Regions from separate parts of the Xanthobacter sp. DMC12 genome, predicted to be linked through region 3. Evidence: predicted binding sites of a transcription regulator. Region 3 holds the regulator's gene; each other region holds the start of a gene.
The links. Region 3 encodes PhoB, which activates phosphate uptake and scavenging genes when phosphate is short. Its sites were predicted from a motif close to TGTCATNNANCTGTCAT; they were not measured.
Positions count from the first base shown of each region.

Region 1: the regulator PhoB is predicted to act here: its motif matches at 2,787-2,803, upstream of ppk2 (polyphosphate kinase 2).
Region 2: the regulator PhoB is predicted to act here: its motif matches at 2,617-2,633, upstream of ACT535_RS11375 (DUF465 domain-containing protein).

Region 1 is NZ_JBQUYZ010000005.1:76,340-86,067, forward strand. It holds gene serA (phosphoglycerate dehydrogenase) at 1-213, shown strand, start outside; gene ACT535_RS18170 (SMP-30/gluconolactonase/LRE family protein) at 238-1,152, opposite strand; gene ACT535_RS18175 (serine hydrolase domain-containing protein) at 1,379-2,599, shown strand; gene ppk2 (polyphosphate kinase 2) at 2,956-4,065, shown strand; gene ACT535_RS18185 (TetR/AcrR family transcriptional regulator) at 4,234-4,848, shown strand; gene ACT535_RS18190 (DUF3313 domain-containing protein) at 5,403-6,068, shown strand; gene ACT535_RS18195 (hypothetical protein) at 6,388-7,308, shown strand; gene cysD (sulfate adenylyltransferase subunit CysD) at 7,379-8,344, shown strand; gene cysN (sulfate adenylyltransferase subunit CysN) at 8,344-9,728, shown strand, end outside.
Region 2 is NZ_JBQUYZ010000002.1:700,890-710,617, forward strand. It holds gene ACT535_RS11355 (YqgE/AlgH family protein) at 1-507, opposite strand, end outside; gene ACT535_RS11360 (protein-disulfide reductase DsbD domain-containing protein) at 761-1,582, shown strand; gene ACT535_RS11365 (redoxin family protein) at 1,678-2,163, shown strand; gene ACT535_RS11370 (DUF465 domain-containing protein) at 2,263-2,469, opposite strand; gene ACT535_RS11375 (DUF465 domain-containing protein) at 2,659-2,838, shown strand; gene ACT535_RS11380 (ABC-F family ATP-binding cassette domain-containing protein) at 2,978-4,801, shown strand; gene ACT535_RS11385 (MaoC family dehydratase) at 4,809-5,294, opposite strand; gene ACT535_RS11390 (MaoC family dehydratase) at 5,291-5,755, opposite strand; gene ACT535_RS11395 (DUF6968 family protein) at 5,807-6,184, opposite strand; gene ACT535_RS11400 (DUF6968 family protein) at 6,210-6,542, opposite strand; gene ACT535_RS11405 (MaoC/PaaZ C-terminal domain-containing protein) at 6,701-7,159, opposite strand; gene ychF (redox-regulated ATPase YchF) at 7,169-8,269, opposite strand; gene pth (aminoacyl-tRNA hydrolase) at 8,420-9,028, opposite strand; gene ACT535_RS11420 (50S ribosomal protein L25/general stress protein Ctc) at 9,107-9,709, opposite strand.
Region 3 is NZ_JBQUYZ010000008.1:195,207-204,934, reverse strand. It holds gene ACT535_RS23810 (MarR family winged helix-turn-helix transcriptional regulator) at 1-90, opposite strand, end outside; gene ACT535_RS23805 (FAD-dependent oxidoreductase) at 278-1,645, shown strand; gene phoB (phosphate regulon transcriptional regulator PhoB) at 1,679-2,380, opposite strand; gene phoU (phosphate signaling complex protein PhoU) at 2,448-3,179, opposite strand; gene pstB (phosphate ABC transporter ATP-binding protein PstB) at 3,200-4,024, opposite strand; gene pstA (phosphate ABC transporter permease PstA) at 4,109-4,942, opposite strand; gene pstC (phosphate ABC transporter permease subunit PstC) at 4,960-5,937, opposite strand; gene pstS (phosphate ABC transporter substrate-binding protein PstS) at 6,038-7,078, opposite strand; gene phoR (phosphate regulon sensor histidine kinase PhoR) at 7,200-8,951, opposite strand; gene ACT535_RS23765 (hypothetical protein) at 9,410-9,728, shown strand, end outside.

The sequences.
Region 1 (9,728 bases), on a different contig from region 3:
CGCAACCTGCCGGGCATGCTCGGCCGCCTCAACGAGGTGCTGGCCCGCCACGCGGTTAACATCGCCGCGCAGTATTACGAGACCAACGCCGACATCGGCTATGTGGTGCTCGACGCGGACGCCTCGGCCGTGGACAGCCAGGCCATCCTCGCCGACATCCGCGCGCTGGAAGGCACCATCCGCGCCCGCCTGCTCTACGAATACAAGGCCTGAGCGCTCCGAAGAGGAGCGCTCGCCTCACGCGTGCGAATACATGCGCCGGCCCGGCACCGGCAGATCGGCGCAAAGGATGGTGCCGGTCTTCGATTCGGTGATGAAGAGCGTGCGGTTGTCCGGGCCGCCGAAGGCGCAATTGGTGGTCAGATGTCCCTCCGGCGACTTGATGCGCAGCATCGGCTCGCCGAGGGCGCTGAACAGCCATACCGAGCCAAGGCCCATGTGGCAGACGACGAGGTTGTCCTCCTCGTCGATGGCGAGGCCGTCCGGCCCGCCGCCGCCTGAAAGCTGGATGAAGGTGCCCACCTTGCTCGCCGTGCCGTCGCGCATCAGCGGCACGCGCCAGATGGCATTGGCCCGCGTCACGGCGAGGAAGAGCACCGTCTCGGCCTTGTTGAGCACGAGGCCGTTGGGGCTCGGGATGCCCTTCAGCACGCAGTCCAGCCGCCCGTCGGCGGTGAGGCGATAGAGGCAGCCGGAGGGATCGTGCCAGCCGGTCTGGCCCTGGTCGGTGAAATAGAGGTCGCCGTTCGACGCGAAGACCAGATCGTTCACGCCCTTGAAGCGCTGGAGCATGGCCCGCTCCAGATAGGGCTCCACCCGCCCGGTGGCGGGATCGAACACCATGATGCCGTGCCGGTGGTCGGTGATGAAGCCGCGGCCGTCCTTGTGGAACTTCAGCCCGTTGGGCTCGCCGTCATACTCCGCCTCGACGCTGATCGCGCCCTGCGGCGTCACCTTGATGAGGCGGCCCCACGGGATGTCCACGACCCACAGATTGCCTTCGCGATCAAAGGAGGGGCCTTCGAGGAAGGTGGTCAGCGGCACCCCGCCGAACTGCACCTCGTTCCACTCGGAGCGGCGGCCCTCGACCCTGAGGGCGTCGGGCATGACCACGAACGGGCGGGCGATGACGGCGGGGGGGGCGGCATACATGGGCTTCCTCCTCGGGCTTCCTCCTCGCGCTCCCGGCGGGCGGCCGCACGCTTGAGCTTTACCTTTTTCTACACGCCCGGCGCGTCTGGGGGTAGCCGCGTGCGCCGACGGGCCGGAAGGGCTGTCAAGCCCGGCCAAAGGCCCCTTGCCAGCGGACGGGTTTGCCTGCGTTCATGCGGCCACGCTTGGCCGGATCAACGGCGCAGCATCATTCGGGGGAGCACGCATGGACGTCAGGCACTCGGGATCGGGCTTCTCTCACCCCCTCGGGCGGCGCAGCCTCGGGCGGATGGCGCTGGGCCTCGCCGCCGCGCTCGCCGTCTCGGCCCCCGTCCACGCCGCTGAAAACCTCGACACTTATCTCGAAGGCGTCCGCGCCAAATACGGCCTGCCGGCGCTGGCGGCCGCCGTCACCCGCTCGGGCGAGATCGTCGCCTCGGGGGCGGTGGGCAAGCGCGCCATCGGCCTCGACATCCCGGTAACGGTGGAAGACCGCTTCCACCTCGGCTCCGACACCAAGGCCTTCACCGCCACCGTGGCCGGGACGCTGGTGGAAGAGGGCAAGATCAAGTGGACCAGCACCCTCGGCGAGGTGCTGGGCGGCAAGGTGAAGGACATGAACCCGAAGCTCGCGGCGGTGACGCTGGAGCAGCTTCTGTCCCACACCAGCGGCATCCCCTCCGACAACGAGGAGATCATCGGCATCTATTTCAATCCGGTGGGCTTCGAGAAAACCACCACAGCCCTGCGCCTCGACGCGCTGGAGCGCTGGAAAAAGAACGCGCCGGAGGTGCCGAAGACCGGCTCGCCGTTCCAGTATTCCAACCTCGGATACACCTTCGCCGGCGCCATGCTGGAGGAGGTCTCCGGCAAGCCGTGGGAACGCCTCGTTGAGGAGCGCATCTATGCGCCACTCGGCCTGAAGAGCGCCGGCTTCGGCCCGCAGGCCACCTTCGGCAAGTATGACGCCCCCATCGGCCACATGCTGGACGACAAGGGCAAGCCCACGCCCATGGCCTGGGGTCCCTCGGCCGACATTCCGCCCGTGATCGGCCCGGCCGGCATCGCCCACATGTCGGTGCTGGATTTCGCCCGCTGGGGCGACTGGAACGCGGGCCAGGGCAAGCGAGGCCCGCACATCGTCTCGCCGGAGACGCTGGCCGTGATCCACAAGCCCCACGTCACCACCCCGCCCTTCAAGGACCCGCCCCCCGGCACGCCGTCCTCGGGCGACTACGCCTTCGGCTGGGGCGTGGTGAAGCTGGACTGGACCAAGACGCCGGTGCTCACCCACAACGGCTCCAACAGCATGAACTTCGCCAAGATCCTGGTGGAGCCGGCGACCGACATGTCGGTCGAGGCGGTCACCAACTATCCCGGCCAGGTCGCCGAGGCGGCCACCACCGAAGTGCTGAAGCATCTCTACGGGCAGTTCGCGCCCAAGTAAGGGGAAGGGGTTGCCTTCTCCCCTTGCGGGAGAAGGTGGCGCGCGGAGCAATGTCGATCGAAGGCCCGGCGCAAGGCTCCCGCGCAGCCGTCATCGCCCGGCTTGTCCGGGCGATCCACGGCGGGGCCGGGTCAATCCTCCGGACAGTGCTCCAGCGGCCCGGTGGATCGCCCGGACAAGCCGGGCGATGACAATTGGATAAGAGGGCGCTGCATGCGTCCGGGACACTCGGACGCCGCCCCCTACCTCCCCCGCCCCTTGATCTCCATCAACGCTCTTCAGCCGGCTAAGGCCCATGTTTTCGCGTGGCTTTTCAGCCGCGGATGGCGCGCGCCTCGGCGCCGAAGGAGCACAGAATGGCCAGCACCGACGACCTTACGCCCGTGGCCGGCACCGAGGCCATTCCCGCCGAGATGGAGCGCTCGCTGGCCGAGGAGCGCCAGCTGGCGGCGCAGGAGGCGGAACTGTCAGCGGTCACCGCGCTGGCCGCGACCCTCGATGAGACCCGGCCCGCCGCAGCGGCGGGCGTGGACGAGGTGAAGGCCGGCATCGCCGCCATCCTCGCCGGTGCTTCTCCCGACGATGCTGTGCGGCTGCGCAAGTCGCTGGGTCTGCCCAAGCCCGCCGGCCAGCCGCGCGTCACCAGCGACGAGCTTTCCGACGACTGGCGCACCGGCGGCTACCCCTTCAAATACAAGATGCTGCGTCGGGACTACGAGCAGCAGAAGTTCATCCTCCAGACCGAGCTTCTCAAGCTCCAGTCGTGGGTGAAGGACTCCCGCCAGCGCGTCATCATCCTGTTCGAGGGGCGCGACGCGGCCGGCAAGGGCGGCGCCATCAAACGCTTCATGGAGCACCTCAATCCCCGCGGCGCACGGGTGGTGGCGCTGGAGAAGCCCAGCGAGGTGGAGCGCGGGCAGTGGTATTTCCAGCGCTATGTGGAGCACCTGCCCACCACAGGCGAGATCGTGATGTTCGACCGCAGCTGGTACAACCGCGCCGGCGTCGAGCGGGTGATGGGCTTCTGTACCGATGACGAATACCGCGAGTTCCTGCGCCAGGCGCCGGAGTTCGAGCGCAACCTCGTGCGCAGCGGCATCCACCTCATCAAGTTCTGGTTCTCGGTGAGCCGGGAGGAGCAGCGCCGCCGCTTCAAGGAGCGCAAGGTGCATCCGCTGAAGCAGTGGAAGCTCTCGCCCGTGGACCTTGCCTCGCTCGACAAGTGGGACGATTACACCCGCGCCAAGGAAGCCATGTTCTTCCACACGGATACGGCGGATTCCCCCTGGACGGTCATCAAGTCCGACGACAAGAAGCGCGCCCGCATCAACGCCATGCGCTACGTGCTGCATTCCCTGCCCTACAAGGACAAGGACCAGAAGCGCATCGGCCCGCTGGAGACGCTGCTGGTGGGCCGCGCCAACACGGTTCACGAGCGCGGTGAATATGTGATGGGCGGGCGGTAGGCCCGCCGCAGCGTCACCCCCGGGCGAGGGAACGCGCGGCCGCGCCGGGCGCGTCCCGGCCTGCTTTGGGCGGTGGCGGAATGACTTGTCTCGCCCGCGCCAACGACGCTATGTCCTGTTGTGGCGATGTATTTGTTCGCGCCACCACAAAGGCGGGCAGCCTGAGGCATGGATAACACCACGCGTTCCGAACGCACGAAGGCCGCCGTCATCGAGGCCGCGCTTGCCATCATCGCCCGCGACGGCGCCGGCCGCCTCACGCTCGATGCCATCGCCAAGGAAAGCGGCGTCAGCAAGGGCGGCCTGCTGCACCAGTTTCCCAACAAGCGCGCGGTGCTGGTGGCCCTGCTGGAGTATCAGGCGGACTATTACGGGGCGTTCGCGCAGACCTTCCTGGCGGAGCACGGCGCCTCCTTCGCCGAGCCGACCCTCGCCGCGCAGATCGCCGTGTTCCGGGAGATCGTGAAGGGCTCGAACTCCATCGCCTTCGCCATCCTCGGGGTGGCCGCGCAGGAACCGGCCTTCATGAGCCCGGTGCGCGAGCGCGACGAGGCGACCGTCGCCACCGTCCTCAAGGAGGCGAAGGACCCGCAGCGCTCCCTCGCCCGCCTGTTCTCCGCCCGCGGCCTTGCACTGTCGGCCATGCTGGGCACCTGCCCGCTGAGCGACGCCGAACGCGACCAGATGTTCGAGTACCTTCTGGACGATCGCAACTGGATCTCGGAGGCGGCCTCGCCGGCGGTCGCCGAGAAGTCCCGGCGCTCGCGTCGCAGCCCTTCCTGACCCGCGCGGACGCGCCTCCGGCATCGTCGTCAAGCCGCGATGCCATCCCAGAACACCGGCGAAATACACCACGATACCGGCCTGAAAATTTTTCCGGACTGAAACCGTCCAGACGGTTTGTTCTCAGCCCAATCTGAGCTAGGCTGCACGGGTGATCGCAGCTTGTCGCTGGAGCCGCTGACCGGGATCGGACCTTGGACCGATGCGGGCGCCTCCTGAGCGTCAAAGCTGCCACCCCTCCGCCGGCATGGCCGCAACCATGGCCGGCGGGGACCAGAACTGCGGGCGGCATTGCCGCCCCCTTGCGCCGCCCGCAGCTCTCCCCCTTCCCCTGCATTGAGGCGCAATCAGTCGCCCGCCTTTCCTCGACCCCCGCCCGTTTGCGGGGTGGCCGATGCCTGCGCGTTGCCTGGTGAAGGAATGAGGCGGGATGCCGCAAAATGACCCCAAAAAAACCGTCTAGACGGTTTGTTTTTTAAGCGGAGCTGATCTAGGCTTTCCTCAGGTCGAACACGCCATCCCGCGAGGGGGCGCAGCCTCAGCAAGGTCCTCCGATGCCACCCCGAACAGCCCTGCGACTTGTTCCCGCCCTCACGCCCCTCCTCGCCGCCTTCCTCGGCGGCTGCTCCTCCGACGAGCCCCTCGCCTATGCCGACGTGGCCTCCTCGGGCCAACTCGCGCCCAATGTCGACCCCACCGGCCGGACCCCCTACCGCTATTCCACCGAGGTCAATTGGCGCGACTACGACAAGGTCATCCTCGACCCCGTCACCGTCTATTCCGGCCGCGACCAGCAGTTCGGCGAGATGCCCCAGGCCGATCGCGAGGCGCTCGCCCGCCAGATGCAGCAGCAATTCGCCCAGCGCCTCGCCAAGCGCTTCACCGTGGTCCAGCAGGCCGGGCCGAAGACGCTCCGGGTGAAGCTCACCCTCACCGGCGCCACCGCCAACACCCCAGGCCTTGCCACCCTCTCGCGCTTCGACGTGGCCGGCGCCGTGGTCAACAGCGTGCAGACGCTGCGGGATGGCGAAGGCACCTTCACCGGCTCGGTGCGCTATGTGGTCGAGATCCATGACGCGAAGACCGGCCGCCTGCTGTCGGCCTTCGTCTCCAAGCAATATCCCAAGCCCTACGACATCCCCGCCGGCATCGGCCCGCTCGACGCCGCCAAGGCCGGCATCGATCGCGGCGCGGACGAATTGGTCGCCCAGCTGAAGTGATCTCCTGACGTGAACCGGCGGCGCGCACACCGGTGCGCCGCCATCCTTCTCCACCGCCCCCACGCCGCAACCTGGGCCGGTGGGGACAAGGCTGCGGGCGGCTTGGCCGCCCCCTTGCGCCGCCCGCAGCCGCCCTTTCGCGACAGCCGTCTGTCGCCGTCGTCCGACCCGCCCCTTCGTAGGGCGCGGTCCCCTTCTCCGCCGTGCTCCCACCGCAACCGAAGCCGGCGGGGACAAGGCTGCGGGCGGCCATTGCCGCCCCTTGCGCCGCCCGCAGCCTCCCCCTTTCCACGCGATGCCCGAACCGCGAGGTTTTCCGATGAACTCTTCCGCCAACCTGCCTGCCCTGCAGCCAACAGACATCCTGCCGCCCCGCGCCGGCGCCTCGGCCGCCACGCGGCGCCTGCGCCTCGCCGGCGTCTCGCCCACCGCGATCAACGACGCGCTCGCCCTGTCGGAGGCCGCGCAGGACGCGGCGGCGCAGGTGCGGAGCCGGCGGACCCTCGCCTTCCTGCTCTGCCTCATTGTGGCCGGTCTGATCTCCACCGGCAGCAGCTCCCTGCCCCGGCCGCTGATGGTGGCGGAAGCCTTGACCCCCGCCGGCGCGGCGACCACGCCCGAAGGACAGGCCGCAGGCACACCCACGGCGGAGGCCGCCCCGGATGCGCCTCTTTCCGTCGAGGTCCAGCCCGCCGCGCCCCAGCCTGCTCCGGCAGACACCAGCGGCGGCCCGGTCCCGACGCGACCCGCAGCGGCCGCGGCGGTCGCCGACCTGCCGGCGGGGACGGCCGGCACGCCGTCCCCCTCCCCCGCGCCGCCGTTGAACGCGGCCCGCCCCCCTGCCCCGGACGCCGCCGCGCCCAGGACCGCATCGGGTCCGAAGGACGCGACGCCGGCCGCGACGTCCGCAGCGCATCCCCGTCCGGCCCCGATGCCGCCCAAGGTCGCCCGCGCGGATCGCTGCGCCGCGGGTTGCGCGCCTCCGTCGCCCCGCCTCGCCGAGGTGCACGCCCCCGCGGTCACCCCGGTCGCCGCCCGTCCCGCGCCTTATGTTCCGCCGCCCCCCGTGGATGGCCCGGCCCTGGAAGGTCCGACAGCCCAAGGTCCGACCGTGGTGGATGTCGCCCTGTTCCCCGTCACGGCCAGCGCCGCGCTGGTGGGCAACGCCCAAGCCAGCGTCGGTGCCGCCGTGGACGTGGGACGCGGCGCCGTGGAAACCCTCGCCCGCGTCCTGCGCTGAGCGGCCTCCACGCAGACGGCTCGCGTTTTGTCGGAATGTGGAGTAGAAATAAGATATCCACATCTAACGGATGCGGAATAGGGCGGCACGCCGGTGCCGCCCGTGCGTCGCGTTGGGACCGAAGAGCGAAGACAAGATGAGCCTGACCCATCTCCAGCGCCTCGAGGCGGAGAGCATCCACATCATGCGCGAGGTCGTCGCCGAGGCCGAGCGCCCGGTGATGCTCTATTCGGTGGGCAAGGATTCAGCGGTGATGCTGCATCTCGCCAAGAAGGCCTTCTTCCCCTCCCCGCCGCCCTTCCCGCTGCTCCACGTGGACACCACCTGGAAGTTCCGCGCCATGTACGAGCTGCGCGATGAGGCCGCGCGCGAGGCCGGCATGGACCTCCTCGTCCACCAGAATCCGGAAGCGCTGGAAAAGGGCATCAACCCCTTCGACCACGGCCCGCTCCACACCGACATGTGGAAGACGGAGGGCCTGAAGCAGGCGCTGGACAAATGGGGCTTCGACGCGGCCTTCGGCGGCGCCCGCCGCGACGAGGAGAAGAGCCGCGCCAAGGAGCGCGTCTTCTCCTTCCGCTCGCAGAACCACCGCTGGGACCCGAAGAACCAGCGGCCGGAACTCTGGCACCTCTACAACGCCCGCAAGAACAAGGGGGAGAGCATGCGCGTCTTCCCCATCTCCAACTGGACCGAGCTGGACATCTGGCAATACATCCACTTGGAGGGCATCCGCATCGTGCCGCTCTATTTCGCCGCCCCGCGCCCCACGGTGGAGCGCGACGGCCTGATCCTGATGGTGGATGACGACCGCTTCCCCCTGCGCCCCGGCGAGGAGCCGCAGATGCGCTCGGTGCGCTTCCGCACGCTCGGCTGCTATCCGCTCACCGGCGCGGTGGAGAGCACGGCGGACACCCTGCCGCAGGTGATCCAGGAAATGCTGCTCACCACCACGTCCGAGCGCCAGGGCCGCGCCATCGACAAGGACGCCGGCGGCGCCGGCATGGAGAAGAAGAAGCAGGAGGGGTATTTCTGATGAGCGCGCCCCTCGATCCCGTCTACAAGACCGACGCCCTCATCGCCGAGGACATCGACAGATATCTCGATGTCCACCAGCACAAGACCATGCTGCGCTTCATCACCTGCGGCAGCGTGGACGACGGCAAGTCCACCCTCATCGGGCGGCTGCTCTACGATTCCAAGATGATCTTCGAGGATCAGCTCGCCGCGCTCGAGGCGGACTCGAAGAAGGTCGGAACGCAGGGGCAGGAGCTGGATTTCGCGCTCCTCGTGGACGGCCTCGCCGCCGAGCGCGAGCAGGGCATCACCATCGACGTCGCCTACCGCTTCTTCGCCACCGAGAAGCGCAAGTTCATCGTGGCCGACACCCCCGGCCACGAGCAATACACCCGCAACATGGTGACCGGCGCCTCCACCGCCGACCTCGCGGTGATCCTCGTGGATGCGCGCAAGGGCGTGCTCACCCAGACGCGGCGCCATTCCTACCTCGCCCACCTCATCGGCATCCGCAACATCGTGCTGGCCGTGAACAAGATGGATCTCGTGGGCTACAACCGCGAGGTGTTCGACAAGATCGTCGCGGACTACCGCGCCTTCGCCAGCTCCATCGGCATCGCCGATTTCGTGGCCCTGCCCATCTCCGGCTTCAAGGGCGACAACATCACCACCCCCTCGCCCAACACGCCGTGGCATGCCGGCCCGACGCTGATGGCGCATCTGGAGAGCGTGGAGATCGACACCGCCCACGACGCCGCCAAGCCGTTCCGCATGGCGGTGCAGTGGGTGAACCGGCCCAATCTCGATTTCCGCGGCTTCTCCGGCCTCATCTCCTCCGGCACGGTGAAGCCGGGCGATGCCATCCGCGTGCTGCCCTCGGGCAAGACCAGCACGGTGTCGCGCATCGTGACGCTGGACGGCGACCTGAAGGACGCCGTGGCGGGCCAGTCCGTCACCTTGTGCCTTGCCGACGAGATCGATTGCTCCCGCGGCGACGTGATCGCGGCGGCGGAGGCCCCGGTGCAGGCGGCCGACCAGTTCGAGGCGATCATCGTGTGGATGGACGAGCAGCCCATGCTGCCGGGCCGCCCCTACTGGCTGAAGCTCGGCACCCAGACGGTCTCCGCCACCGTGACCGAGCCGAAGTACCAGGTGAACGTCAACAACATGGACCATCTGGCGGCGAAGACGCTGGAGCTGAACGCCATCGGCTCCTGCAACATCGCCACCGACCGGCGCATCCCGTTCGAGCCCTATGGGGAGAACCGGGAGCTGGGCGGCTTCATCCTCATCGACAAGATGACGAACGCCACCGTCGGCGCGGGCATGATCCACTTCGCCCTGCGCCGGGCGGAGAACGTCCACTGGCAGGCCACCGACATCTCCCGCGAGCACCATGCGGC
Region 2 (9,728 bases), on a different contig from region 3:
CGGGCAGTTCAGCCAGCCGTTCGCCTGGATCTCGGTCTCGAGCTGGCCCGGCGCCCAGCCGGCATAGCCCAGCGCCAGCACCGCGCTGCGCGGTCCGCGCCCGCCGGCGATGGCTTTCAGGATGTCCAGCGTCGCGGTGAGGCAGATGCCGTCGTCGATGGTCAGCGTGGAGTTCTCGACGAAATAATCCGCCGAGTGCAGCACGAAGCCACGCCCGGTCTCCACCGGCCCGCCGCGCAGCACTTTCACGCTGCCCGCGCTCTTCGGCAGAAGGATGCGCTCGGAGGCGGGAACAACATCAAGCTGGACGAGGAGGTCGGTGAAGTCGATGTGGCTTGCCGGCTGGTTCACCACGATGCCCATGGCTCCTTCCGGAGAGTGGGCGCACATATAGACGAGGGTGCGGGCGAACTGCTCGTCGCGCATGGTCGGCATGGCGATGAGCATCTGCCCATCGAGGAAGCCCGACCCTCCGCCTTCGATCGTGTGGTTCTGGCTCGCAGTCATGGAGAAAGGGTACCGCCGTTCGGGCGTCTTGGAAATGCGGATTGCATCGCAGGAGGTCCCGCAGGAGGCCGGCAAGGCGGTGGGGCTGACGGCGGCTCACACGCTTGTGCGCGCCGTGGGTGATGTCCGGGGCTTTGCGTCGGCGCCGCGAGCGGGTACCCGCTAGGCCATGATATCGACCCCTCCGCGCTCCCGCGGCGCATGGCCGGCGGTTCGGCCTGCCCTTCCGTCTCCGACCGGCGCATTTGGCCGCATGCTCCTCGCCGTCGCGTTTGTGGCCACGTTCTGCCCATTGACCTCACAGGCGGCGAGCGCGCCGCCGGTGAAGGTGCCGGGCGCCGATGTGATCCTGATGGCCGGCGTCGTCTCGGGCACGACGGCGGACGCGGGCATCGAGCTGAAGCTGGCGCCCGGCTGGAAGACCTACTGGCGCTATCCCGGCGACAGCGGCGTGCCGCCGACGCTGGACTGGAGCGGCTCGGAGAACGTCGCGCGCGTGGAAATGGAATGGCCGGCGCCCAAGCGCTTCGCCGACGGGGGAGGGGGCTTTTCCATCGGCTACAAGGGGTCGGTCCTGTTCCCCTTGAAGGTGGAGCTGAAGGACAAGGACAAGCCGGCGCGGCTCGTACTCGCGTTCGATTTCGCGGTGTGCGAAGCGCTGTGCATGCCTGCCCGCGCGGATCTGGCCTTACCGCTTGGTGCAGACGCGGGCGCAGAGGCGTCCCGTATCTCGGCGGCCCGTGCGGCCCTGCCGGTGGAACGTCCGCTGGGCGTTGCCGAGCCGACCTCCGTGCAGAAGATCGAACTAGACACGAGCGCCCAGCCGCCCCGCCTCGTCATCGAGGTGAAGGCGCAGAATCCCAAGGCCGATCTCTTTGCCGAGGGGCCGGACCGCTGGGCCCTGCCGCTGCCGCAGAAGACCATGCTGCCCGATGGTGCCGCCCGTTTCGAACTGCCGCTGGAGGGTGTGCCCGCTGGCACCGATCCCTCGGGGACGCCGCTGACCCTGACCCTCGTGGACAGCCCGAAGGCGATCGTCACCACGGTGCGGGTGCCTCAGCTTCCGCCGCGCTGAATTCGCCTGCTCGGGCGCGCGGCGGGCGCTTTTCTCGCGATTAAAAGCCCGTATTGTCGGCGCGGGCGCAAACGCCCAAAATTGTGGAGAAGACGATGCCCATTTCGGTCGGCGACAAACTGCCCAACGCCACCTTCCGTGTTCCCACCGAGGACGGCCCCGTGCCGAAGACCACCGACGAAATCTTCAAGGGCAAGAAGGTGGTGCTGTTCGCGGTGCCGGGTGCCTTCACCCCCACCTGTCACAAGAACCATCTGCCGGGTTACGTCCACGAGGCCGACGCCATCAAGGCCAAGGGCGTGGATGCCATCGCCGTGGTGTCGGTGAACGATCCCTTCGTCATGGGCGCCTGGGAAAAGGCGTCCGGCGCGGATGGCAAGATCGTGTTCCTGGCGGACCCCGACGCCTCCTTCGCGACCTCGCTCGACCTCACCTTCGACGGCTCGGCCGCCGGTCTCGGCGTGCGCTCCAAGCGCTATTCGATGGTGGTTGAGGACGGCGTTGTGAAGACCCTCAACGTGGAGGACGTGCCCTCCAAGGCCGACGCCTCGGGCGCCGCCGCGCTGCTCGGCCAGCTCTGAGCCGTTCTGCCGCCTTCCGGAGACCGGGCACGCCCGGCCTCCGCGCACCGGATGCCTCCTCAGGAGATCCGGCCTCGCGCCTGTGCCAGGCGAGTCCGCTCAGGCGATGATATCGGGGAACAGTTCGTCCTCGATCTGGCCGATGCGGTCTTTCAGTTGCAGCTTGCGCTTCTTGAGCCGCTGGATCTGCAGCACGTCCGATCCCGACACGCTGGTGAGCGCCTCGATCGCCGCATCGAGATCTCGATGCTCCTGCTTCAGGCGCTCCAGGTGGACCTTGAGATCCCGTTCCTCGTCGCTCGTCATGCCCGGTCCTGTCACCGGCGCGCGGGTCCGCCGCCCGCTCGCCCCCATCTGGAATGACTATGGCACGGGCTTGCCGCGCCGCAAGATGGGAGGTCGCCGGAGGGGCGGAAAGACGGTCCACAAGGCGGTCGACTCTTCGTCGGCTCCGTGACAGACTGATGTCGTGTTGCAGACAGGGAGTGGCTCAGAATGTCCATCCAGTCGCACCTTCAGGAGCTGAAGCGGCGTCACGCGGCCATCGAGCAGGAGCTCAGCCGCGAAATGAACAGCCCCGCCTCGGATCCTCTTCGTGTCGCCGAGCTGAAGCGCAAGAAGCTGGTTCTCAAGGACCAGATGTCCAAGCTGAACGGATCTTCCACCGTACATTGATGGCGGGACTGCGCGCGCTGCCGGAACACTCCCGGCAGCGGTCGCGTCGCCGTGTCCTGCGAAGAACGAGCGGGCCGCGAAGGCAGGCGCCGTGCGAACTGGCTTTGCGTTCCGGAGCAGAGGGCTTTAATCCGGCTCCATGGCTCCTCCGCTCGTTCTCCTCCAGGATATCCATCTGCGCTTCGGCGCCACCCCTCTGCTCGACGGCGCGGAGCTTTCCGTGTCGGCGGGCGAGCGGGTGTGCCTCGTGGGTCGCAACGGCTCGGGCAAGTCTACGCTGCTGAAGGTGGCGGCGGGGCTCATCGAGCCGGATTCCGGCACGCGCTTTTTCCAGCCCGGCGCCACGGTGCGCTATCTGCCGCAGGAGCCGGATTTTTCCGGATATGCGACGACGCTCGCCTATGTGGAGGCCGGTCTCGGGCCGGGCGACGATGCCTATCGCGCCCAGTATCTTCTCACCGAGCTGGGCCTGACCGGACAGGAAGACCCCGCTCACCTCTCCGGCGGCGAGGCCCGCCGGGCCGCTCTGGCGCGCGTCATCGCGCCGGAGCCGGACGTGCTTCTGCTGGACGAGCCCACCAACCATCTCGACCTGCCGGCCATCGAATGGCTGGAAAGCGAGCTTCGGGGGCTGAAGTCCGCCATGGTGCTCATCAGCCATGACCGGCGCTTCCTCGAAACGCTCTCCCGCGCCACCGTGTGGCTCGACCGTGGCCAGACCCGGCGGCTGGAGCAGGGGTTCGGCGCCTTCGAGGCCTGGCGCGACGAAGTGCTGGAGCAGGAAGAGACGGAGCGCCACAAGCTGGACCGCAAGATCGTCGCGGAACTCGATTGGCTGCGCTACGGCGTCACCGCCCGCCGCAAGCGCAACGTGCGCCGGCTCGGCCTTCTGCACTCCATGCGCAAGGACCGGCGCGAGGAGCGCCGCGCCGTCGGCAACGTCAAGCTGGCGGTGAGCGAGGCCGAGGCCTCGGGCAAGCTCGTCATCGAGGCGAAGCACATCGCCAAGGCGTTCGGCGACCGGTCGGTGGTGAAGGATTTCTCCACCCGCATCCTGCGCGGCGACCGCATCGGCATCATCGGCCCCAACGGCGCGGGCAAGACCACCCTCATCAAGCTGCTCACCGGCGAACTCGCTCCCGATTCGGGCGCGGTGAAGCTCGGCACCAACCTCGAAGTCGCGAGCCTGGACCAGAAGCGCGCGGCGCTCGATCCCGGCACCACCCTGCGCGATGCCCTTACCGGCGGCGGCTCCGACCAGGTGCAGGTGGGCGGGGTGCCCAAGCATGTGATGGGCTACCTCAAGGACTTCCTGTTCACCCCCGAGCAGGCCAACGCGCCGCTCTCCGTGCTCTCCGGCGGCGAGCGCGGCCGGCTGATGCTGGCACGGGCGCTGGCGCTGCCCTCCAACGTGCTGGTGCTGGACGAGCCGACGAACGATCTCGATCTCGAGACCCTCGACCTGCTGCAGGAGATGGTGGCCGACTATCCTGGGACCGTCATCCTCGTCAGCCACGATCGCGACTTCCTCGACCGCACCGTCTCCAGCGTGGTGATGGCGGAGGGGGAGGGTGTGTTCCGCGAATATGCCGGCGGCTATTCGGACATGCTGTCCCAGCGTGGCCGCGGCGTGGAGGCGCGGGACAAGGGCACCACCTCTGCCAAGGGGAAAGCCGGGGCGGAGCCGAAGCCGGAGGCCGGCAAGACGCCGCCGGCCGGGGCGAAGCGCCGGCTCTCCTTCCACGAGCAGCACGCGCTCAAGACGCTGCCCAAGACCATGGACGACCTGCGGGCGAAGCTGGAGAAGCTCGCTGCCGAAATCGCCGATCCCGCGCTCTACGCCCGCGACCCGGCGCGCTTCGACAAGGCCTCGGCCGCGCTTGGAGAGACGCAGGCGGCCCTCGACGCGGCGGAGGAGGAATGGCTGCGCCTCGAAATCCTGAAAGAGGAACTGGAAGGGTAGGCGCCGCTCAGGGGCGGCGCCGCATCAGCACGGTGCTCTCGAAGTCGATCACGAGATCCCCGTGCTGGTTGGTGCCGGAATTGTAGGTGCGCAGGAAGCCCCATTGGGGGCGGGACTTGATGGTGATCTTGTCCCGCACCTCGGTGGCGAACGAGATGGTATCGCCCGCATAGACCGGCTTCAGCCACCTGAGCTTGGTGAAGCCGGACGCCGGGCCGAAAGAGCCGCCGCCCGGCACGCTTTCCTCGCCGGGCTTGGACGCCTCCTTCGGCAGAGCCATGTTGGAGGCGACAAAGCACTTCATCCACATGGCGGCGGTGTGCCAGCCGGAGGCTACGAGAGCGCCGAACGGGCTGCGCCGCGCCGCTTCGGGGTCCACATGGAACGGCTGGGGATCGTAGAGCCGGGCGAAGGCCAGCATCTCCGCCTCGGTGAAGGAGTGGTTGCCCAGCGCGGCCGTGGCACCCACCTCGACGTCCTCGAAATACATCATGCGAGGCGCGCTCCCGGGTTGCGGCGGCCGATCATGCAGACGCAGGTCTGGTCCACCGCGGCGCTCTTGTCGGCCTTGAGAAGCTCGAAGCGGAAGGTCACGAGCCCCATGTCGGGCTTGCTCTTGGAGGTGCGGCTCTCCAGCACCGTGCGGCGCAGCGTGAGCACGTCGCCGGGGAAGACGGGCGCGAGCCACTTGTTCTCGGTGACGCCGGGCGAGCCCTGGCCGGCGGTGCGCAGCAGGAAGCCGTCGCAGATGAGCCGCATCATGATGGCGCAGGAATGCCAGCCGGAGGCCGCGAGCCCGCCGAGCAGGGACGCCTTGCCGGCTGCCGCATCGAGGTGCATGGGCTGGGGATCGAACTCCTGCGCGAAGGCGAGGATCTCCTCCTCCGTGACCTTGTGCGAGCCGAACGTCTTCACCTCACCGATGATGAAATCTTCGAAGAAGATGTCGGGCAAGGCGGCCTCCCTGTCGTTGGAGGCCGATGGAAGGCGAGGATGACGCAAACGTCAAGCTGGGCGTGGGGATACCGACGCGTCAGGCCAGAAGGTGGCCTTGTCGCTCCCCACCAGAACGTCGCGGATGTTCTGGGTGACCGGAAACCCATAGCCGCCTTCGCGACCGGGTGAATAGAGCAGGCCGTCGTTGTGATATTCGGACACATAGAGGTGCACGCCGACGCACATCATGGAGAGATTGAGCGCCTGTAGAGCATCGTATCCATGGATAACCATGCTCTTGGTGCGGTCCGGCCAGTCGATCTCGAAGCGGCAGCCCCAGGACTCGCCGAAGTCCTCCACGATGTGTTCGGGCTGGTAAAGGCGAATCTCCACCGGCGTGTCGCCGGTCTCTCCCCTGATGAAAAGGGTGTGCGTGAGGATCACCATGGCGGGGCTCCGCGAGGGACTGAAATCAGAAGCTCATCTTGTCGACGCCGATGAGCAGGTCACGCAGATTGCTTGGGACGGGGAAGCCGTAGCCGTCCTCCTTGTCGTAGGCGCGAAGCGAACCTTCCTGATGATAGGTGCTTGTGTATAGATCTGCGCCGATCATTTGGAGTGCGATGGTCAGAGACTGAAGGGCGTCCTCGCCCTCTGCCGTGATGCTGTACTGTCCTTCCGGCCAATCGATTTCGTATTTGCAGCCCCACGAATTCTCCAGCTTCACCGGGCCGTATATTCTGATTTCAATTGAATTATTGATATTATATTTGCCGGTATAAAGCTTGTGGGTAACGATAATCATTCGATGACCCCCGCCTGAAGCCGTGGTGCTGCAGGGATGCGTGCCGTCTGACATATCCGTCGCCCGTCGTGCGAGCCTAAGGGACACAGCCGCTTTAGCCCCTGCCATCGGCGGAAAGCTTATGGGAATATATTCCGATACGCAACCATGGCGTGCGGCTAGCGCGCGTCCGGCGCCAGATGCCTCAGCTCGAAGCGCATCACCTCGGTCCCATCGTCCCGCCGGGCGCTGCCGGTGCGGTGGTAGATCGTCCAGCCGGGGCGGCTGGCGCTGGGGCGGGCGTCGAGGATTTCGGTGAAGAAGGTGATGGTGTCGTCGGCGCGGACCGGCGCGAGCCATTTGAGGTCCGTCAGACCGAAGCCGACGCCCACGGGCGCGATCACCGCCGCGTGGTCGGCGGGCAGGGCTTCAACCGCCGCGCCATGGGCGCGCACGAACAGGCCCATCCATGTTGAGACCGTGTGCCAGCCCGAGGCGATGAGGGTGCCGAAGGGGGAGGCGGCGGCCGCCTCCGCATCCACATGGAAGGGCTGGGGATCGTAGGCGCGCGCGAAGCGCACGATCTCCTCGGCTGTGAAGGTGAAGCGGCCGAGTAACTGCGGCCCGGCCCCGACCATCACGCAGCCTCAGTTGGCGAAGCGGAAGTGCAGCACGTCGCCGTCGGCGACCACATAGTCCTTGCCTTCCAGCCGGAACCGGCCGCCCTCGCGGGCGCCGGCCTCGCCCTTGAACTTCACGTAGTCGTCGTAGGCGACGGTCTCGGCGCGGATGAAACCCTTCTCGAAATCCGTATGGATCACGCCCGCCGCCGCCGGGGCCTTGGTGCCGGCGGTGATGGTCCAGGCGCGCGCTTCCTTCGGACCCACGGTGAAATAGGTGAGCAGCTGGAGCAGTTCGTAGCCGGCGCGGATCACGCGGTTGAGGCCCGGCTCGTCGAGGTCGATGGCCTCCAGATATTCCTTCTGCTCGTCGGGCGGCAGCACCGCGATCTCGCTCTCGATCTTCGCAGAGACGACCACCGCCTTGGCGCCTTCTTCGGCGGCGCGCTTGAAGACTTCGGCGGAGAGAGCATTGCCCTCCTTCGCGGAGCCTTCCTCCACGTTGCACACGTAAAGCACCGGCTTGGCGGAGAGCAGGCCCAGCTGGTTGAAGAGCTTGCGTTCCTCCGGCTTCACCTCGGCGAGGCGGGCGGGCTTGCCGTCGCGCAGCAGGACGAGGGCGCGCATGACGAGGTCGAGGGTTTCCTTGGCTTCCTTGTCGGTGCCGCCCTTGGCCTTCTTCTCCAGCGTCGGCAGGCGCTTCTCGAGGCTCTCGAGGTCGGCGAGCATCAGCTCGGTCTCGATGGTCTCGATGTCGTTGACCGGGGCGATCTTGCCTTCCACATGTGTCACGTCGCCATCCTCGAAGCAGCGCACCACATGGGCGATGGCGTCGCACTCCCGGATGTTGGCGAGGAACTGGTTGCCGAGCCCCTCGCCCTTGGAGGCGCCGCGCACCAGGCCGGCAATGTCCACGAAGGTGAGGCGGGTGGGGATGATGGCGCCGGAGCCGGCGATCTCCGCCAGCGTGTCGAGGCGCGGATCGGGCACCGCCACGTCACCCACGTTCGGCTCGATGGTGCAGAACGGATAGTTCGCCGCCTGCGCCGCCGCGGTCTGGGTGAGCGCGTTGAAGAGGGTGGACTTGCCCACGTTGGGAAGCCCGACGATGCCGCATTTGAAGCCCATGGAAAGCCCGGAGTTGCACCCGCCCGCCGGTGCGGCTGCAGGATGGAAGAAAAGGATCAGGCCGCGCTGCGGCCGTTGGGGGATCGCATAGCCCCTCGGGCCGCGTGTGCGCAACCCGCCGAAGCTTGCGCCATGGTCGTACGCGGTGCCTCAGCCCTTCTCGCCGACCCGCTTCTGCTCGCCGAAGCCCTGGGCCTCCAGGAACAGGTGGGCGCGATTCTGGAACTCGTCGGGGCGCTGCTTCACCAGCAGTTCGGCGAAATCGGCGCAGGCGTCGCTCACGGCATCTACCCAGCCCTTTTCGGACTTGGCGAAGTCGTTGAGCACATAGGCATGCACCAGCGCCTTGTCGCCGGGATGGCCGATGCCGAGGCGGATGCGCCAGTAATCATTGCCGCACTGGGCGGTGATGGACCTCAGACCGTTGTGGCCGGCATTGCCGCCGCCCTTCTTGATCCGCAGCTTGGCGGGGGGCAGGTCCAGCTCGTCATGGAAGACGAAGATGTGGTCGAGGGGGATCTTGTAGAAGCGCTGGGCCTCGGCGACAGCCCGGCCGCTCTCGTTCATGAAGGTCTCGGGGAAAAGCGCGATGACCTTCTCGCCGGCGATCTCGCCTTCCGCCGCAGCGGACTGGAAGCGGCGTCTCAGAGGCCCGAGGCGGTGGCGGCGGCAGATGGCGTCGAGCGCCATGAAGCCGACATTGTGCCGGTTACCGGCATATTTCGGGCCGGGATTGCCGAGCCCTGCGAACAGGAACATGAGGCGGATCTCCGGCCCGGAAAACGGGGCGCCGCGGCTTAAAGAAAAGCGCGGCGCCCGGGATGGTCAGCGATCAGCTCAGGCCTTGGGCTCTTCCGCCGCCGGCTCCTCCTCGGCGCCCACCGGGGCGACGATGGTGGCGAGGGTGTCGTCGCCCTGGCCGGCCCAGCTGGAGCCAGCCGGCAGCTTGAGGGCGGACAGGTGGAAGGCGTCGCCGAATTCCGCGCCGGTGAGGTCGACCTCGATGGCGGCGGGGATGTTCTCCGCATCGCACTCGAGCTCAACGGTGTGGGCAACCACGTTCAGCGTGCCGCCGGCCTTGAGCGCCGGGGAGGCTTCCTGCTTCACGAAGTGCACCGGAACTTCGACCGTCACGGTCGCGCCCTTGGAGACGCGCAGGAAGTCCACGTGAAGGGGGAAGTCCTTCACCACGTCCAGCTGATAGTCGCGCGGGATGACGCGGTGCTTGGTGCCGTCCACGTCCACCTCGAACAGGGTGGTGAGGAAGTGGCCGGCATAGATGATCTTGTTGATCTCGATGAAGTCGAGCGAGATCGTGATGGGGTCCTGCTTCTCGCCGTAGATCACGGCGGGCACACGCCCGGCGCGGCGCTCGGCACGGGCGGCCCCCTTGCCGGCCCGCGGGCGCGCCACAGCCTTCAGTTCCTTGATGGCAGTCATGGCACTCGTCCTAATTTTG
Region 3 (9,728 bases):
ACCGGCGAGGAGACGGGCCGACAGCGCCTTCTGCAGCCGCGCCGTGTGGGTGAGCCTGTAGCCGATGGTCTTCTGAACCGGGTCTTTCATGGGTCTCCCCGCCCTTCCTGAGCGCGAGCGGGGCGGCCCGTCCGCGCGCCCCTTTATCCACATGCCGGCTTACAATTTTGCGAAGGTTGGAGCGGAAAACACCAGAAAGTCCGTGTTGTCGCGCGTTTACCGCTGAGGGCGGCCCGCCCTCTCGCCCCGCTCTGCGCCCCATGGTAGCGTTCCGCCCGTGACCGGACCCGATCGCCTTTCCCTTTCCCGCCGCGCGCTGCTGGCCCGTGGTGCCGCGCTGGCGGCTGCGCCGCTCGCCGGCCTGAGCCTCGCGACCTCGCGCGCGCTCGGCCAGCAGATCGAGGCGGATGTCATCATCATCGGCGCCGGAGCCGCCGGCATCGCCGCCGCGCGGCGCATCGCCGAGGCCGGGCGCAGCTATGTGCTGCTGGAGGCCGGCAAGCAGGTGGGCGGCCGCACGGTGACCGACACCAGCCAGTTCGGCGTGCCGTTCGACCTCGGCGCGCCGCGCCTCAACATGCCGGCGGCACGCCCCATGGCCGCCTTTGGCCGGGCCGAAGGGCTCGACATCTATCGCGCGCCGGAGGGCGGCCGGCTCTATGTGAACGGGCGCGAGGCGGGCGATACCGATTACGAGGATTTCGTCGCCACCGTGCGCCGGGGCGAGCGGGCCATCGTCGCCGCCGGCGACGCCAACCGCGACATGGCCGCCTCCCGCGCCCTGCCGGACCTCGGGCCGTGGGGGCCGAGCGCCCGCTTCGTCCTCGGCCCGTTCAACTGCGCCAAGGAGCTGGATCAGGTCTCCACCGTGGACGTGTCCCGCGCCGACGAGCGCGAGAGCGAGGACATCTGCCGGCAGGGGGTGGGCACGCTGGTGGCGCAGCTCGCCCGGCCGCTCACGGTGCGGCTCGAGGTGGTGGCGCGATCCATCGACCTCAGCCCGCGCCTCGTCTCGGTGCAGACCAGCAAGGGCAGCGTGACCGGGCGCACCGTGATCGTCGCGGTGCCGCCCAGCGTCATCGCCGCCGGCAAGCTGCGCATCGGGCCGAACCTGCCGCCACGCTATCGCACGGCGATCGAGAAGATCACGCTCGGCGCCTTCGACCACATCGGTTTCCGCATGCCGCGCAATCCCGGCAATCTCGGCGCCGACGAACTGATCTATTTCCGCGCCGACGGGCCGCGCGCCTATGCCCTGCGCGCCCGCATCGGCGGCACCGATCTCTACAGCCTGGAGGTGGGCGGCGACGTGGCCGCCGGCCTCGCCGACAGCCCGCCCGAGGCCGCCGCCGCCTTCGTGAAGGCGGCGCTGACGCGCGAGTTCGGGGCGGATGCGGCGGCGCGCGTGACCAAGGTGTTCGCCACCCGCTGGAGCAAGGAGCCGTGGGCGCTCGGCGCCTTCTCCTGCGCCCTGCCGGGCTTCGGCAACATGCGCCGCGCCTTCACCGAGACGGTGGGCGGCCGCCTCGTCTTCGCCGGCGAGCACACCCACGAGACCCTCTGGGGTACGGTGGGCGGCGCCTGGCTCTCCGGCGAGCGCGCGGCGAAGCAGGCGCTGGGGCTGCTGGGCGTGCGCACGGGGTGAGCGCTTCGCTCCGCCCCAGCCCTGATCCCCCGCTCAATGGGCGCGGGCGAACATCTCGTTGAAGGAATAGCCGGCACCGCGCACGGTGCGGATGGGGTCGGACTGGCGGCCGCGGTTGATGGCCTTGCGCAGGCGGCCCACGTGAACATCCACCGTGCGCTCGTCGATATAGACGTCCTGGCCCCACACGCCGTCCAGCAATTGCTCGCGGGAGAAGACGCGGCCGGGGCTCTGCATCAGGAATTCGAGCAGGCGGAACTCGGTGGGGCCGAGGTGGATCTCGCGCCCGCCGCGATGCACCCGGTGGGTCTCGCGGTCGAGCTCGATGTCCCCGGCGCGCAGGAGGGTTGCCACGTGCTCGGGCTTGGCCCGGCGCAGCAGCGCCCGCACGCGTGCGAGCAGCTCGGGCACCGAGAACGGCTTCACCACATAGTCGTCCGCGCCGGTGGCGAGGCCGCGCACCCGCTCGGTCTCCTCGCCGCGGGCGGTGAGCATGATGACGGGCAGGCGCTCGGTCTCCGGCCGGGTGCGCAGGCGCCGGCACAGCTCGATGCCCGAAAGGCCGGGCAGCATCCAGTCGAGGATGATGAGATCCGGCACGCTTTCGCGCAGCCGGGTCTCGGCCTCGTCGCCGCGTCCCACGCTCTCGACGCCGTAGCCCTCCGACTCCAGATTGTACCGGAGCAGGAGGGTCAACGGCTCTTCATCCTCGACGATCAGAATACGCGCCGGCACTTTGCTCTATCCGTCACTATCGGGGCTCTGCGCCCCGTCTTCAGCGTGTGCGGGTCGCCTTTGGCGATCAGCTCTGAACGGTGGTGCGGCCCGGGAAGGGCAGGGTGGTGTCGCTGGAGGCGTCCGCCTTCGGGCGGCTCTCCGGCAGGTTCTGGCCCGTCACCATGTAGTAGACGATTTCCGCGATGTTGGTCGCGTGGTCGCCGATACGCTCGATGTTCTTGGCGCAGAACAGGAGATGCGTGCACACCGAGATGTTGCGCGGGTCTTCCATCATGTAGGTGAGGAGCTCGCGGAACAGGGACGTGTACATGGTGTCGATGGCGCCGTCCCGGCCCCACACTTCCAGCGCCTTCGCCTCGTTGCGGGCGGCGTAGGCGTCGAGCACCTCCTTGAGCTGCTCGAGCACGAGGTCGGAGATGTGCTCCACCCCGCGCACCAGCTTCGCCGGATGGTACTCGCCCTCGATGGCGATGACGCGCTTGCCGACGTTCTTGGCGAGGTCGCCGATGCGCTCGAGGTCGTTGGCGATGCGGATGGCGGCGACGATCTCGCGCAGGTCGATGGCCACGGGCTGGCGCTTGGCGATGACCAGGATGGCCCGGTCCTCGATCTCGCGCTGCACCTGATCCACCGTCGCGTCGAGCAGCACGACCTTCTGCGCGAGGGCGCTGTCGCGGCGGATGAGGGAGGCGACGCTGTCGGCGACCAGGCGCTCGGCCTGCCCGCCCATCTCGACGACCTTGCGGCCGATTTCCTTCAGCTCCTGGTCGAAGGAGGCGACGATATGATCCGGCATCTCAGTGATCCTTCAATCGGTCAGCCGAAGCGGCCGGTGATGTAGTCGCGCGTCTTGATCTCCTTCGGATTGGTGAAGATCACGTCCGAGGGCGCCATTTCGATGAGCTCGCCCAGATAGAAGAAGGCGGTCATGTCGGCGCAGCGCGCGGCCTGCTGCATGTTGTGGGTGACGATGACGATGGTGAAGTCCTGCTTCAGCTCGTCGATCAGGTCCTCGATCTTCGAGGTGGAGATGGGATCGAGCGCCGAGGTGGGCTCGTCCAGCAGGATCACCTCGGGCTTCACCGCGATGGTGCGGGCGATGCACAGGCGCTGCTGCTGGCCGCCGGACATGCCGAGCGCCGAGGTGTGCAGGCGGTCCTTGGTCTCGTCCCAGATGGCGGCCTTGCGCAGGCACCATTCCACGCGCTCGTCCATCTGCGACTTGGAGAGCTTCTCGTGCAGCTTCACGCCGAACGCGATGTTGTCATAGATCGACATGGGGAAGGGCGTGGGCTTCTGGAACACCATGCCGATGCGCGTGCGCACGATGGTGGGGTCCAGCTCCTTGCCGACGATGTTCACGCCGTCGAACAGCACCGAGCCCTCGGCGCGCTGGCCGGGGTAGAGGTCGAACATGCGGTTGAACACGCGCAACAGCGTGGACTTGCCGCAGCCCGAGGGGCCGATCATGGCCGTCACGCGCTTCTCCGGAACCTCGAAGTTGATGTTCCGCAGCGCATGGTTGCTGCCGTAGTAGAACTGGAGGTTCTCCACCTTGATCTTGGCGGGGGCCGGCGGCGCGTCGGGCTTGGCGCCGACGGCGGAGGCGAGATTGAAGGTGGGATCGACGGCTGAAGTCATCTTGTCCTCGCTTGGGCGTATGCCGTGCTTCGGAGGAATTGCGGAAAGGGCGGAAGGCTGCGGGCCTTGGCCCGCGCCCTGAAATCAGTGGCTGCGGGCCAGGAAGAGGCGGGAGGCCACGTTCAGCACCAGCACGCCCACCGTGATGAGCAGCGCGCCGGCCCAGGCGAGGGCCACCCAGTCGTCGAACGGGCTGCCGGCGAACTGGTAGATGGCGATGGGCAGGCTGGCCATGGGCTTCGACAGGTCGGTCGACATGGCGTTGTTGCCCAGCGAGGTGAACAGCAGCGGGGCGGTCTCGCCGGCGGCGCGGGCGATGGCCAAAAGCACGCCGGTGACGATGCCGGCGCGGGCCGCGCGCCAGGTGATGAACATGACCACCTTCCACTGCGGTGCGCCGAGGGCGAAGGCGGCTTCGCGCAGGCCCACCGGAACGAGGTTCAGCATGTCCTCGGTGGTACGCACGATGACCGGGATCACCAGGATGGCGAGGGCGATGGCGCCGGCCCAGCCGGAGAAGCCGCCGAGCGGCACCACCAGCAAAGTGTAGATGAACAGGCCGACCAGGATGGACGGCGCCGACAGCAGGATGTCGTTCACGAAGCGCGCGGCGGCGCCGAGCTTCGTGCCCTTGCCGTTCTCGGCGAGGAAGGTGCCGCAGAAGATGCCGATGGGACCGCCGATGGCCATGGCGATGCCGATCTGGATCAGCGAGCCGACGATGGCATTGAGCAGGCCGCCGCCCTGGCCCGGCGGCTTGGTGACCTGGGTGAAGACGTTCGTCCCCAGCGCGGGCAGGCCGCGGGAGAGCAGGGTCCACAGGATCCAGCCCAGCAGGAACAGGGCGAACACGGCGAAGCCGGTGGACACCACCTTGACGGTCTTGTCGACGGCGCGGCGCGCAGCGAGGGAAGCCATGACGTTCGAGCCCCCGGTCAGTCGAGCCGCGAGCGCACGAGCGCCCGGGACAGTGCAAGGACGATGAAGGAGATCACGAACAGGATGAAGCCGAGCTGCAGCAGGGAGGTGAGCTTCAGCGATCCGATCGGGGCCTCGGGGAATTCGTTGGCGATGGTGGAGGCGATGGTCGCGCCCGGTGCGAACAGGGAGGCGGACATGCGCGTCGCGTTGCCGATGACGAAGGTCACGGCCATGGTCTCGCCCAGCGCGCGGCCGAGGCCGAGCATGATGGCGCCCACCATGGCGGTCTTGCCGTAGGGCACGGAGACGTTCTTGTAGACCTCGTAGGTGGTGGCGCCGATGCCGTAGGCCGATTCCTTCAGCATGGGCGGCACGCTCTCGAGCGTCTCGACGAACATGGCGGTGATGAAGGGCAGGATCATCACGGCGAGGATGAGGCCCGCGGTGAGCATGCCGGAGCCGAGCGGCGGGCCGGCGAACAGGGCGCCGATGACCGGGATGTCGCCGAAGATGTCAATCAGCGGCGGCTGCACATAGGCTGCCATCAGCGGGACGATGACGAAGAAGCCCCACATGCCGTAGATGATGGACGGCACGGCGGCGAGCAGCTGCACCGCGACGCCGATGGGCCGCTTGAGCGGCTGGGGCGCGATCTCGGTGAGGAAGAAGGCGATGCCGAAGGAGAGCGGCAGCGCCACGATCACCGCGATAATGGCGGAGAACAGCGTGCCGTAGATCATCACCAGGGCGCCGAAATTCTCGGTCACCGGGTTCCAGGCGGACGACCAGATGAAGTCCAGCCCGAAGTGCTGGAGGGCCGGCAGGCCGCCCTTGAACAGCTCGGCGATGATGAGCCCGAGCAGGATCAGGACGAAGATGCCGCTCGCCCAGAGGAGGCCGATGAAGATCGGATCGGCGATCCGCCCCGTCCCCTTGGCCTTGCTGATGGGCTCTGCCGAGCCAGACCGCATGCCTTCCACCGTCGCGTCCATTTTATCCCCTGCCCCGGCTTGTCGATGCGTGCGCTACCGGACCTGTCACCGTAAGGAAAAGCGCCGCCCTCTTTGGGGAGGGCGGCGCGATCATCTGGGATCAGAGGACGGGCTTGCCGTCCGGGCCCTTCACTTCGGCCTTGAAGGCGGCCTTCACCTGCTCGACCACCGCCGCGGGCAGCGGGATGTAGTGCAGGTTCTCGGCGATGTCGGCGCCTTCCTTGGTGTAGGCCCACTCGAAGAACTTCATCACTTCGCGGGAAGCCTCGACGTTCGTCGGGTTCTTCGGCAGCAGGATGTAGGTGGGGGAGACGATCGGCCAGGCCTCGGGGGCGGGGGCGTCGATCATGGAAGCGGCGAAGTCCTTGGCGCCCTTCCAGTCGGCGGAGGCGGCGGCGGCCTGGAAGCCGGCGACCTCGGGGCTGACGAACTTGCCGGCCTTGTTCTGCAGCTGGGTCACGACCAGCTTGTTGGCGGCGGCGTAGATGAACTCGACGTAGCCGATGCCGCCCTTGGTGTTCTTGACGGTGCCGGTGACACCCTCGTTACCCTTGGCGCCGGCGCCGGTGGGCCACTGGACCGAGGTGGCAGAGCCGACCTTGGACTTCCAGTCGGGGCTGACGGCCGACAGGTAGGCGGTGAAGATGGAGGTCGTGCCCGAAGAGTCCGAACGATAGACCGGGACGATGGCGTTCGCGGGCAGGGTCACGCCGGGGTTCAGCTCGGCGATGGCCTTGTCGTTCCACTTGGTGATCTTGCCGAGATAGATGTCGGCGAGCACCGGGCCGGTGAGCTTGAGCTGGTTGGTGGTGATGCCGTCGAGGTTGACGGTGGCGACCACCGAGCCGATCACGGTCGGGAACTGCAGCAGGTTGTTGGCGGCGAGCTTCTCGCCGGGGACCGTCGCGTCGGAGGCGCCGAAGTCCACCGTGCGGTTGATGATCTGGTTCTGGCCGCCGCCGGAGCCGATCGACTGGTAGTTCAGCGTCGCGCCGGTCTTCTCTTTGAACTTCGCGCCCCAGGACTGGTAGACGGGGGCGGGGAAGGACGCGCCAGCGCCGGTGAAATCGACAGCCTGGGCGCTGCCGGCAAACAGCGAGCCGGCTACGGCGATCACGCCGAGAGCGGTGGTGAGCTTCACGATATCTCTCCTTGCCAAATCGGTTGCCGCTCCGGCAGGCGCCGGGGCAACTCTGGGCTCAGGACTCTTAGCCCCGGCGCGCCAAGGTTCTATGACGCGTGCGTGACACGGGCATGACAGCCTAGGTCTTTGCTTTTTCTAACATTTGTTCCGGGTTCGGCAAAGTATCCAGGCGCACGGAGAAGATTGCGCCCCGGCCCAGCTCGCTTTCCACGGTGAGCCGGCCACGGTGGCGGGCGACGATGTGCTTGACGATGGCGAGCCCGAGCCCCGTACCGCCCTGGTCGCGGCTGGCCGCCACGTCCACCCGGTAGAAGCGCTCGGTGAGGCGCGGCAGGTGCTCCGGCGCGATGCCCGGGCCGAAGTCCTGCACGCTCACCACGGCGGTGCCGTTCTCGCGGGCGAGCCGGACCTCCACCGTCTTGCCGGCGGCGCCGTATTTGAGGGCGTTCTCCACCAGATTCTCGAACAGGCGGATCAGCTCGTCGCGGTCGCCGAGGATTTCCAGGTCGCCGGACTCGCGCACCTGCTCGAGCTCCACCCCGCGGTCGCGGGCGAGGGGCGAGAGGGTGTCGCAGACGTGGGCGATGATGGCGCCGAGATCCACCTTGGTCTGCGGCTGGACGTGGGCGTTCAGTTCGATGCGCGAGAGCGAAAGCAGATCGTCGATGAGGCGCGACATGCGCCGGGCCTGCGCCGACATGATGGCGAGGAAGCGCTCGCGGGCCGGCGTGTCGTTGCGGGCCGGGCCCTGCAGCGTCTCGATGAAGCCCGAGAGGGACGCGAGGGGCGTGCGCAGCTCGTGGCTGGCGTTGGCCACGAAATCCGCCCGCATCTGCTCCACCCGGCGCTGCTGGGTGAGGTCGCGGAAGGTCAGCAGCACCGCGTCCGGCGCGCGCTCGGGGGAGACGTGCAGCCGGAGCGGCACCACATGGGCCTCCAGCCAGCGGTCGAGGGGGATGCGCTCGGCGAACTCCACGCGCCGCGGCACGCCGTCCGCCGCCGCCGCGCGCACGGCGTCCAGCACCTCCGGCACGCGCACCACGAAGGAGAGGGGATCGCCCACCCGCGTCGGGCCGAGCGCCAGGGCGACCCGCTGGTTGGCGGTGATGATGTTGCCGGCGGCCGAGAGCAGCAGCGCCGGCTCGGGCAGCGCCGCCACCACCGCGCAGGCCTGCGAATCCCGCGACGGGGGCGGCTGCGGCGGGGGCAGGGGCGTCACCACGGGAAGCGGCGCCGGCGGCGCCGTCCGCAGCGACAGCCAGAGCGCCACCAGCAGCGCCGCCAGGACGATCGCCAGCAGCGGATCGAGCACGCCGGCGGCAGCGCCGCCGATGACCACCGCGGCGATGGCGCCCACCAGCGCGAGGCTCCGCCGCCCGCCCCGGCCACCCGGCGCGGCAAACGGGGACGCGCCCAGGCTCGGCGGGGCGGGGGGCGCAGCCACGGGCGGAGAGGCAGCTGCGGCGGCCGCGACCGCGGGCGCGGGTTCCGGCAGGGGGGCGGGCGAGGGACCGGATATGGGGGCGCGGGCAGGCCCGGTCTCCGGCAGGGGGCTGGTCGTCGGCGCTGGCGCCGCCGGGGGCGTCGCCGACAATGACGAGGCGGGCAGGGACACGCCGGGCAGGGGCACGCCGGGGAGGGACATGGCCGGCAGGGACATGGCGGGGAGGGATGCCGCCGGACTGGAAGGCGCAGGCGCGGGCGCGGCGGAGGCGGGCGTCAGGACCGGCGTTTCGGCCGCCTGCGCTCGCCGCTCGGCCGCGCGCGGCGTCCGCACGGGCTTGCCCGCGTCGCGCTTCTCCGGCTCGCGTGCGCCGGGCTCGCGTCCTTCAGCCTCGCGGCCCTCCTGCGCTGGCCCTTCCGGCATCATTCTGGCGCGCCCTCCTTTTCGCGTCATCCTACACGGCCTCGCTGCTTCTTCCCGGCGCATTTCGCGGCCGCCTGTCCACCCGTCCACCTGTGGCGAATCGCCCCGGCCCGGCAGCCCTTTGGTTGGGGTGTGATGCTCGCGCCCCTCCAAGAAGGCATTACGACAACCAACCCTCCGGATATTTGATCGAGCGCGATTTTCGCCAGTCCTGCGCCACCCGCCCACGCGGGTGGGTTGCGCCGGCGGCCCGGGTCGCGTCTGCTGCGCCATACCGTTGCAGCAGGTGCCTCTGGGGCATTCCCTGAGGCGTTTGGAAAGGCGTGTCGGGCGGACATGCCCTTGCCCAACGGACATGCCCTTCTGCTATGACGGGTGGGGCGGAGGAGTTGACGATGGGTAATGATTGCCGGCGCCAAGCGGGCGGATGCGGCCGCCGCCGTGCTGTCGCGGGTATTTCAGTGCCGGTATTCGCCCTTACGGTCGGGGTGCTGGCCCTCAGCCTGCCGACGCTCTCTCCCGCCCGCGCCGATCCTGTGCCCCTGCCCACGACCGACTTTGCCCTCAAGGCCGACCTCAAGCGGGGTGGCACCATCGATATCGCCCACAGCCAGGGCAAGATGCGGGTGGAGATCCAGAAGCCCAACATCCCCGGCAGCATGGTGGGCGTCATCGATCTGAACGCGCGCAGCATGGTCGTGCGCACGCCCAACCTGCCCAACATGGCGGTGGAGATCGAGCTGCCGCCGGAATACGTGCTCGGCGCCCTCACCGGCACCG